DNA from 3 places in the Kosakonia sp. MUSA4 genome. Region 2 is predicted to be linked to each of the others. Evidence: riboswitches for the same ligand, from Rfam matches in the RefSeq annotation. Region 2 holds a riboswitch; each other region holds the start of a gene.
The links. A riboswitch is a leader RNA that binds a small molecule or an ion and turns the genes downstream of it on or off. The one in region 2 is predicted to bind thiamine pyrophosphate.
Positions count from the first base shown of each region.

Region 1: linked by a shared signal. The riboswitch ahead of thiC (phosphomethylpyrimidine synthase ThiC) and the one ahead of thiM (hydroxyethylthiazole kinase) in region 2 are both predicted to bind thiamine pyrophosphate.
Region 3: linked by a shared signal. The riboswitch ahead of thiB (thiamine ABC transporter substrate binding subunit) and the one ahead of thiM (hydroxyethylthiazole kinase) in region 2 are both predicted to bind thiamine pyrophosphate.

Region 1 is NZ_CP025697.1:5,715,090-5,718,367, forward strand. Features, by position in the region: gene thiC (phosphomethylpyrimidine synthase ThiC) at 1-1,583, opposite strand, end outside; TPP riboswitch at 1,666-1,893, opposite strand; gene rsd (sigma D regulator) at 1,948-2,451, opposite strand; gene nudC (NAD(+) diphosphatase) at 2,531-3,278, shown strand, end outside.
Region 2 is NZ_CP025697.1:3,468,590-3,471,867, forward strand. Features, by position in the region: gene thiD (bifunctional hydroxymethylpyrimidine kinase/phosphomethylpyrimidine kinase) at 1-646, opposite strand, end outside; gene thiM (hydroxyethylthiazole kinase) at 643-1,431, opposite strand; TPP riboswitch at 1,469-1,565, opposite strand; gene C0557_RS16410 (hypothetical protein) at 2,198-2,869, opposite strand; gene C0557_RS16415 (methyl-accepting chemotaxis protein) at 3,203-3,278, opposite strand, start outside.
Region 3 is NZ_CP025697.1:615,035-618,312, reverse strand. Features, by position in the region: gene sgrR (HTH-type transcriptional regulator SgrR) at 1-1,257, shown strand, start outside; TPP riboswitch at 1,294-1,394, shown strand; gene thiB (thiamine ABC transporter substrate binding subunit) at 1,427-2,410, shown strand; gene thiP (thiamine/thiamine pyrophosphate ABC transporter permease ThiP) at 2,386-3,278, shown strand, end outside.

The DNA of each region.
Region 1 (3,278 bases), 2.2 Mb from region 2:
TTGGCGAGGTCAGCCGCATGGGCGGCGATCTTGTAGGTGATAAGCCCCTGTTTCACATCCTCTTTATTCGGCAGACCAAGATGCTCTTTCGGCGTGACATAACACAGCATCGCGCAGCCAAACCAGCCAATCATCGCCGCGCCAATGCCGGAAGTGAAGTGGTCATAACCCGGTGCGATATCCGTGGTGAGCGGTCCAAGCGTGTAGAACGGCGCTTCGTGGCAGTGCTCCAGTTCCTCGGTCATATTGCGGCGGATCATCTGCATCGGCACATGTCCCGGGCCTTCAATCATCACCTGTACGTCATACTCCCAGGCGATTTTGGTCAGCTCGCCCAGCGTGTGCAGTTCCGCAAATTGCGCTTCGTCGTTGGCGTCCTGAATGGAACCCGGACGCAGGCCGTCGCCCAGCGACAATGCAACGTCGTAGGCGGCGCAGATCTCGCAGATTTCGCGGAAGTGGGTGTAGAGGAAGTTCTCCTGATGATGGGAAAGGCACCATTTCGCCATAATCGAACCGCCGCGCGATACAATGCCGGTCAGACGGCGGGCGGTCATCGGCACATAACGCAGCAATACGCCCGCGTGAATGGTGAAGTAATCCACCCCTTGTTCCGCCTGCTCCAGCAGCGTGTCGCGAAACGCCTGCCAGTTCAGATCTTCGGCGATCCCGTTGACCTTCTCCAGCGCCTGATAGATCGGTACGGTGCCGATCGGCACCGGGCTGTTACGCAGGATCCATTCGCGGGTTTCATGGATATAACGCCCGGTGGAGAGATCCATCACCGTGTCCGCGCCCCAGCGGGTTGACCAGACCAGTTTTTCCACCTCTTCTTCGATGGACGAGGTGACCGCCGAGTTGCCGATATTGGCGTTCACTTTAACCAGGAAGTTACGACCGATAATCATCGGTTCCGATTCCGGGTGGTTAATATTGGCGGGAATAATGGCGCGACCGGCCGCCACTTCATCGCGGACAAATTCCGGCGTGATATTTTCCGGCAGGCGCGCGCCAAAACCTTCGCCCGGATGCTGTCTGCGCAGCACTTCGCTGCGGATGCGCTCGCGGCCCATGTTTTCACGGATAGCGATAAATTCCATTTCCGGCGTCACGATCCCCTGGCGGGCATAGTGCAACTGGGTCACGCAGCGGCCCGCTTTGGCGCGTTGCGGTGTCAGCAAACCGCTAAAACGCAGTTCATCGAGGCCGTCATCGGCCAGCCGCTCTTTGGTGTACGCGGAGCTGCGTTCATCGAGCGTTTCAGTGTCGTTGCGGGCGGTTATCCACGGTGCACGCAGCTTTGCCAGCCCCTGTTGTACATCAATGGCGACAGCCGGATCGCCATACGGGCCGGAGGTGTCATATACCGGCACGGCCTCGTTTTCTTCATATTGCGGCTGCGCTTTGGTGCCGCCGATAAGCGTCGGGCTAAGCTGGATTTCACGCATGGGCACGCGGATATCCGGCTGCGAACCGGTGATGTAAATGCGTTGCGAATTGGGGAAAGCGGTGCCTTCCAGCGTATCAATGAAGTGTTGCGCCTGGGCGCGTTGTTCACGGCGTGTAACAGTTTTTGCAGACATAGCTCATTCCATAATTATGAGATGGCTTGTCAGACGACGGATGGAGTAATGGCAGCAAACCGCCCGTGAGGGTGGTCGTTGTGAATGGATTACTCTTGTTCCCTTCGCAGGTCTTAACCCGATCAGGTTCCGCGGATCCCGAATTAACGGTCTCAGCCTTTTCCCCTTCATCCTTCACGCTGCCTCTTTGTTGGCTGCGTTCGCTCACCCCAGTCACTTACTTGATGTAAGCTCCTGGGGATTCACGAACTTGCCGCCTCGACGCATCGCGAATGATTTTGTGGAAATATAGGCACTCCGACAAGAAAAACCCCGTCCGAAAACGGGGGACTGCTTTTTAAACTACGCGTTAATGTTTAAGAACTCAAGCGGGGCGCGCCATTCCGCTTTCGTCGTTGGCGCTCACATTGAGGTCGTTATCAAAGGCCAGCACAATCAACTTATCTTCCAGCATAAAGCGGGCGGCAAGCGCTTCGCCGATATCCGATAGCGCCTGTTGGAACTCCAGACAGTTGTCGTCATCAATGGCGTTTTCCAGGCTGGAGTCATAGTAATTCATAAGCTCCACGGTATTGGCTTCAAGTTGCGGATAAAGTTGCGTGGCGGCTAAAAGTGGGTTGGCACCTTCCATTTCGCTGATGATACGTTCATAAATATTGAAATGGCCAGCGGAGAGGTAATCCACCAGATTGTGGCAAAAATCGTCCAGCGCTTTTTCATTGAGCTGCATGTACGATCCTTTGCCAGGTTTAATGCCAACCAGATTGTAGTAAGAAACAAGAAGTTGCTTACGAACAAGTAGCCAGTGGTCGACAAGTTTGTTACTTCCTCCAACGCGCTCTGTCAGGCTTTCTAACTGGTTTAGCATAAATGGCTCCGCAAATATGTAAGTTCAGAAAAATGTAATAATAATGTTAATAACATGCCAGTGAAGCTAAGGTAGTGCAATGGTACGTATTATTGAAGCATCCGATCGTGGCTGGTGGATCGTGAGCCATGAACAAAAATTATGGTTGCCCGGTGGAGAATTACCACATGGTCAGCCAGGAAATTTCGAACTTGTGGGTCAAAGCGCGCTCCACATTGGGGAATGGCAGGGCGAACCGGTGTGGATGGTTCGTCAGAATCGTCGGCATGATATGGGCTCCGTGCGGCTGCTGATCGATCAAGATGTCGGTCTTTTCCAGTTAGCCGGGCGCGGCGTGCAACTGGCCGAGTTTTATCGCTCGCATCAGTTTTGCGGTTATTGCGGGCACACCATGCACCCGAGCAAAACCGAGTGGGCGATGCTCTGCGACCACTGCCGGGAACGTTATTATCCGCAAATTGCCCCCTGCATTATTGTCGCGATTCGCCGCGACGACAGCATCCTGCTGGCGCAACATACCCGTCATCGCAATGGCATCTACACTGTGCTTGCCGGGTTTGTTGAAGTTGGCGAAACGCTGGAGCAGGCGGTGGCGCGTGAAGTGATGGAAGAGAGCGGCATCAAGGTGAAGAACCTGCGTTATGTCACCTCACAGCCATGGCCCTTCCCGCAATCGCTGATGACGGCCTTTATGGCGGAGTATGACAGCGGTGAAATTCATATCGATCCGAAAGAACTGTTAGATGCAGGCTGGTATCGCTATGACGCCTTGCCGCTACTGCCGCCGCCGGGCACAGTGGCGCGTCGCCTGATCGAAGACACCGTGG
Region 2 (3,278 bases):
AAAGCGTGCAGCCTGTGCCGTGGGTATTTTTCGTCGCCACGCGCGGCGCAGTAAAGCGTAGCGCACCTTCACGGGTGAAGAGCCAGTCCGGGCTTTCGGCATCATCCAGATGACCGCCTTTCATCAGCACAGCCTCGCAGCCAAGCGCCAGCAGCGCTTCGCCCTGCGCATGCATCTCCTGCTCGTTGCGGGCATGCGGCGCGTCAAGCAGCGCCGCGGCCTCCGGCAGATTGGGCGTAATAAGTGAAACCTGCGGCAGTAAATGCTGACGCAGCGCCGACACGGCGGAGGGCGACAGCAGCGGGTCGCCGCTCTTGGCGAGCATTACCGTATCCAGCACCACATTACGCACCTGATAGCGGCGCAGGCGCTCCGCCACCGCTTCGACGATATCGGTTTCCGCCAGCATGCCGATTTTGGTGGTATCGATACGTACATCGCTGAGCACCGAGTCGAGCTGCGCGGCGACAAAATCTGGTTCGATACGGTACACCGACTGCACGCCGCGGGTGTTTTGCGCCACCAGCGCGGTGATCACCGAACAGCCGTAAGCGCCGAGCGCCGAGAAGGTTTTTAAATCGGCCTGAATTCCCGCGCCGCCGCTGGGATCGGTACCGGCGATGGTCAACGCATTGATTCGCTTCATAACGCGCCCTCCCCGCCGAGTGTGTAGAGCGCGTCGAGAAACGCGGGCGTAAAGCTGCCCGGCCCGTTGCTGTTCGCTACCGCCAGGCTGCCCGCCAGCCCGAACCAGGCGCAGGCAGCGGCCACATTCGCCAGGCGATCGCCTTGCAGTGCGCAACTGGCGGCGACTACGGCGGATAATGCGCAACCGGTGCCGACAACCCGCGTCATCAGCACATCACCACCCGCGACCATCAGTGTACGACGGCCATCAGTGACGTAGTCCACTTCGCCGGTAACGGCCACCACCGCACCGGTTTGCCGCGCCAGCGCCTGCGCCGCGGGCAACGCATTGCTGGCGGTATCAGTGGTATCGACACCGCGCCCGCCTGCGCTCGCTCCCGCGAGAGCCAGAATTTCAGAGGCATTGCCGCGGATCGCCGCCGGATGCAGGGCAAGCAGTTGCTGACAAAATTGCGTACGAAAAGTGAGTGCGCCAACGGCAACAGGATCGAGCGTCCAGGGTTTGCCCGCCGCATTTGCGCTTTCAGCGGCCGCCAGCATCGCGTCGGCCCGCTCGCGGGTTAAGGTACCCACGTTAATCAACAGCGCATCGGCAATCGCGCTGAATTGCTGCGCCTCGTCGCGATCAATCACCATGGCCGGTGACGCGCCAAGCGCCAACAGCACATTGGCGGTAAAGGTTTGTACAACATCATTGGTCATACAGTGAACAAGCGGGGAATGGCGGCGGAATTGCTGTAAGGCATGTGCGGTTTGCGCACGATCGAGCAGGTCAGGTTGCATGGTTTCGCTCCTGCCAGGCCGTGAAAGAAGTGATGGCCCGACAGGCATCTGACTTCCCTACGCTGGCATTATCCAGATCAGGTAATACGGGTATTTCTCAGCCTTCACAAAGAAGGGCACCCCGAGTCATTTACTAAAAAATCAAAAACTTGCGATTAATGCTCTCATTAATCCCTGTTCAGGATCATGCCAGCGGGAAGACAAAGACACAACCCTTATAAAAAAGCATATGCCTCGCATCGCAACCCATGCTGACACGCTCACGTCACAACGACAGCTTCACCGGCTAATCTGCTTTTCAATAAGCAGGTGCAAGCCATGAGAATTTAATGATTTCAGAGCGGTAAAATATACAACAGCGATACTGACGGGCAGTCTGACACGTTGACTTTCGTGGCTACTGAAATCACAGGTATGTTTCTCTACCCCGTAAAGAACGGTTTTTTACTGCCTGGCAGGAAAGGAATACGGTGATGTGGTCAGTGTCTATACAAAACCCGAAACGAATTTTTTATAATTATGTTGTGCTGCTCCCGGTTATCAATCGTATTGATTAAAGCTAAATCAGTTAACTTTTTTAATTACCCTGCTAAGGAAATGGGTGTCGTATAACACCCATCTGGCTGAGCCTGTTCCCATTTACCACTGTAAAAACCCGCAACTTCAGAGTGGACATCATTTGTTGGATACTTCACTCAGCGGGTTTATACATTATATATCCACGGGTATCACGTTGGGTAACGAGTAACCACGCTCTTTATACTCTTTAGCCGATCTGCGATTTCTTGAATATTTTCTTTTCATTATATTCAACAATGCTTCTTTTCGTTAAATGATAAAAAGCCGATAAAACAAACCCCAGCATTAACGATAACATTATGCATATCCCTGCCTTGTATTTCTTACTAACTTCACCCTTACTGAGAAAGATAAAATCCTTTTCCTTTGAATAATCAAGCTTTGTAATAAAGGCTATTTTTGTATAGAGTTCAGTGCCATTCATCTCATTGTTTTTATTATCATCAATTATTCTTTTATATGCTTGATAATCCTGGATATACCAGGCACTGATTTTTTGATATATCGCTTTAATGGCAGCATCAGCAACCGGTTTTTCTGAAACTGTACCTCTCCAGATGAGATTAATTACTTTTGTTCTTTCATCTGGCTGAATGGTAAATCTGTCACTATTGTCTTTGATAATGGATTCAATGAAATTCGACTTGCAATCAAAATCAGTATCACAATTAATAATCATACTGGGAGCATCACTGTTTATTTTTACCTCATAATTGATATCTACTTTATCTTTTTCAACCCACAAAAAAATAATTGCTAAAATCAGCGCTACCGCCATTGATAAAATGATGCTTTTACTTTTCTTTTTTATAAAGAAAAGCAACTCCAGTAAATCTATCTCTGTCGTTTCATTTTTCATGTTTACATCACCACATTAATCAACAAGTATATTAAACAAACAAAAGTAACTGCTAAAAAACCGAAGAACAGCTTGGCTGGAATCGTATATTTCATTTTGTTATGTAATAGGGAAAAGGATAGTCTACTGCTTATCAGATCGTAGGAAAACTCCTAATTTTCATTGTTTCGCACTTTTTTCATGCGGTGTGACTGTTGCTTCACCCAGCCCAGCCTTACCAGCCTCCCCGCTCCCTTTCAAACGCCTTGCGTTGCTGGAACCGGAACGCAAAATCACCTTTCTCGACCATAAAAAAAGAGGCAGGCCGAAGCCTGCCTGACACCGTTTCAGTCCTCAGTTAAGTTTGAAGACGGCAACGGCCTGTTTAAGGAGTTGCGACTGCTCTTTCAGCGAATGTGCCGCAGCAGAG
Region 3 (3,278 bases), 2.9 Mb from region 2:
CTGCCGGGCACGCCGTTGCGACGCTCCGAAACCCATATGGCGCGGCAAATCTTCAGCGCGTTGACGCGCATAAATGAGGAAAATGGGGAACTGGAAGCGGATATCGCTCATCACTGGAAGGCGATTTCCCCTTTACACTGGCGTTTTTATTTACGCCCAGGCATCCACTTTCATAACGGCCGCGAGCTGGAAATGAACGATGTGATTGCTTCCCTGCAACGGGCGACCGCCCTGCCGCTCTATTCGCATATCCGCGAGGTCGTCTCTCCAACCCCCTGGACGCTGGATATTCATCTCTGGCAGCCGGATAACTGGCTCCCCTGGCTGATGGGGCATGTACCCTCCATGATCCTGCCGCAGGAGTGGAACGCCCAGCCCCATTTCGCCAGCCAGCCGATTGGCACCGGCCCGTATGCCGTGGTGCGCAATACCAATAACCAATTGAAGATTCACGCCTTTGATGACTATTTCGGCTTCCGCGCCCTGATTGATGAAGTGAATGTCTGGATGCTGCCGGATCTCAGCGACGACCCAACCTGCGGGCTGACGCTGGAAGGGCCGACCGGCGATGAAAAAGCGGTCGAAAGCCGCCTGGAAGAGGGCTGCTACTATCTGCTGTTTGACGCGCGATCCAGCCGCGGCGCCAGCCCGGCGGTCAGAGAGTGGGTAAGCCAGATCCTCTCCCCCGCCAGCCTGTTATGGCATGCCGACGAACGTTATCAACGTTACTGGTTCCCGGCCTACGGCCTGCTGCCGCGCTGGCATCATGCCCGTCCCGGCGTCGGCGAGAAGCCTGCCGGGCTGGAATCGTTGACGCTCACCTTCTACCGCGAACACAACGAGCACGAGGCGCTCTCACGCATCATGAGTGATTTACTGGCAGAACAGGGGGTAAAACTTCACGTACAAAGGGTGGAGTACGCCGAGTGGCACCGGGGTGAAGCGGCCAGCGATCTGTGGCTTAACAGCGCCAACTTTACCCTGCCGCTCAACTTCTCGGTCTTTGCCAACCTGTATGAAGTGCCGTTGTTGCAGCACTGTATTCCAATCGACTGGCAAGCCGCCGCCACCGAGTGGCGCGCTGGAAAGATGAACCTCGCCGCCTGGTCTCAGCAGTTGCTGGCCAGTAAAGCGATGGTGCCGTTAATCCACCACTGGCTAAGGATCCAGGGGCAACGCAGTATGCGCGGGCTGCGCATGAATACGCTGGGCTGGTTTGACTTTAAATCGGCCTGGTATGCGCCGCCCGATCCATAACGCTTTCGCATTTTTTACCAAATCATTACAATAGCGGCGTTCTCAACGGGGTGCTGCGCCAATGGCGTGTGCTGAGAAAATACCCGTCGAACCTGATCCGGATAACGCCGGCGAAGGGATTTGAGGCTGCCTCTCAAAATCCTTTGCCACCCATTTTTTGAGGTGCAAAGTGTTAAAAAAATCATTGTCATTACTGCTGTTGGTTGCCGCTCCCGTTTTTGCCAAACCTGTACTCACCGTCTACACCTATGACTCCTTCTCCGCTGACTGGGGCCCCGGCCCGGCAGTGAAAAAAGCCTTTGAAAACGACTGCAACTGCGAGCTGAAATTTGTGGCGCTGGAAGATGGCGTCTCGCTGCTCAACCGTCTGCGTATGGAAGGGAAAAACAGCAAAGCGGATGTGGTGCTTGGGCTGGATAACAATCTGCTGGAAGCGGCATCGCAAACCAAACTGTTCGCCAAAAGTGGCGTGGCGACGGATGCCGTCAACGTGCCTGGCGGCTGGAAAAACGACACCTTTGTGCCGTTCGACTACGGCTGGTTCGCCTTCGTTTACGATAAAAACAAACTGAAAAACCCGCCGAAAAGCCTGAAAGAACTGGTGGAAAGCGATCAGAAATGGCGCGTGATTTACGAAGATCCCCGCACCAGTACGCCGGGCCTTGGTCTGCTGCTGTGGATGCAAAAAGTGTACGGCGACAAAGCGCCGGACGCCTGGCAGAAGCTGGCAGCCAAAACGGTGACGGTCACCAAAGGCTGGAGCGAAGCCTACGGTCTGTTCCTGAAAGGGGAAAGCGATCTGGTGCTGAGCTACACCACCTCACCCGCCTACCATCTGATCGAAGAGAAAAAAGACAACTACGCCGCGGCGAATTTCAGCGAAGGGCATTACTTGCAGGTTGAAGTTGCCGCCCGCACTGCCGCCAGCAAGCAGCCGGAGCTGGCAGAAAAATTTTTGAAATTTATGGTGTCTCCGGCATTCCAGAACACCATCGCCACCGGCAACTGGATGTACCCGGTCAGCAACGTACCGCTACCGGCCGGGTTTGATACGCTGCAAAAACCGCAAACCTCGTTTGAATTCACGCCGCAAGAAGTCGCCGCTCAACGCGCATCATGGATTAATGCATGGCAACGCGCCGTCAGCCGCTGATTGCCGGCTGGCTGCTTCCCGGCCTCACCGCCGCCGCGCTGATGGTGGCGGTGGCGCTGGCCGCCTTTCTGGCGCTGTGGCAAAACGCACCGCTCACCGATCTGTCGGCCTTCTGGCACGACAGCTATCTGTGGCATGTGGTGCGTTTCTCCTTCTGGCAGGCCTTTCTCTCTGCCCTGCTCTCCGTTTTTCCGGCGATTTTCCTCGCTCGCGCCCTGTACCGACGGCGTTTTCCTGGCCGCCTTGCGCTGCTGCGTCTGTGCGCTATGACGCTGATTCTGCCAGTGCTGGTGGCGGTATTCGGTATTCTCAGCGTGTATGGCCGCCAGGGCTGGCTGGCCTCGCTCTGGCATATTTTGGGGCTGGAGTGGCATTTCTCACCCTATGGCCTGCAAGGCATCTTGCTGGCGCATGTGTTTTTTAACCTGCCGATGGCGGCGCGGTTGCTGCTGCAAGCGCTGGAGCAGATCCCCGGCGAACAGCGCCAGCTTGCCGCGCAGTTAGGCATGCGCGGCTGGGCGTTTTTCCGCTTTGTCGAATGGCCGTGGCTGCGCCGCCAGATTCCACCAACCGCAGCGCTGATCTTTATGCTCTGTTTCGCCAGCTTCGCTACGGTGCTGTCGCTGGGCGGCGGACCGCAGGCCACCACCATTGAGCTGGCGATCTATCAGGCGCTGAGTTTCGATTTTGATCCGGCCCGCGCCGCGCTGCTGGCGCTGATGCAGATGATCTGCTGCCTCGGCCTGGTGCTATTAAGCCAGCGCATGAGTAAAGCCATTGCCGTCGGCAGCCACCAGATCCAAGGCTGGCGCAATCCGGAAGATCGCTTATTCAGCCGAATAACCGATATCGCCCTGATTGTGCTGGC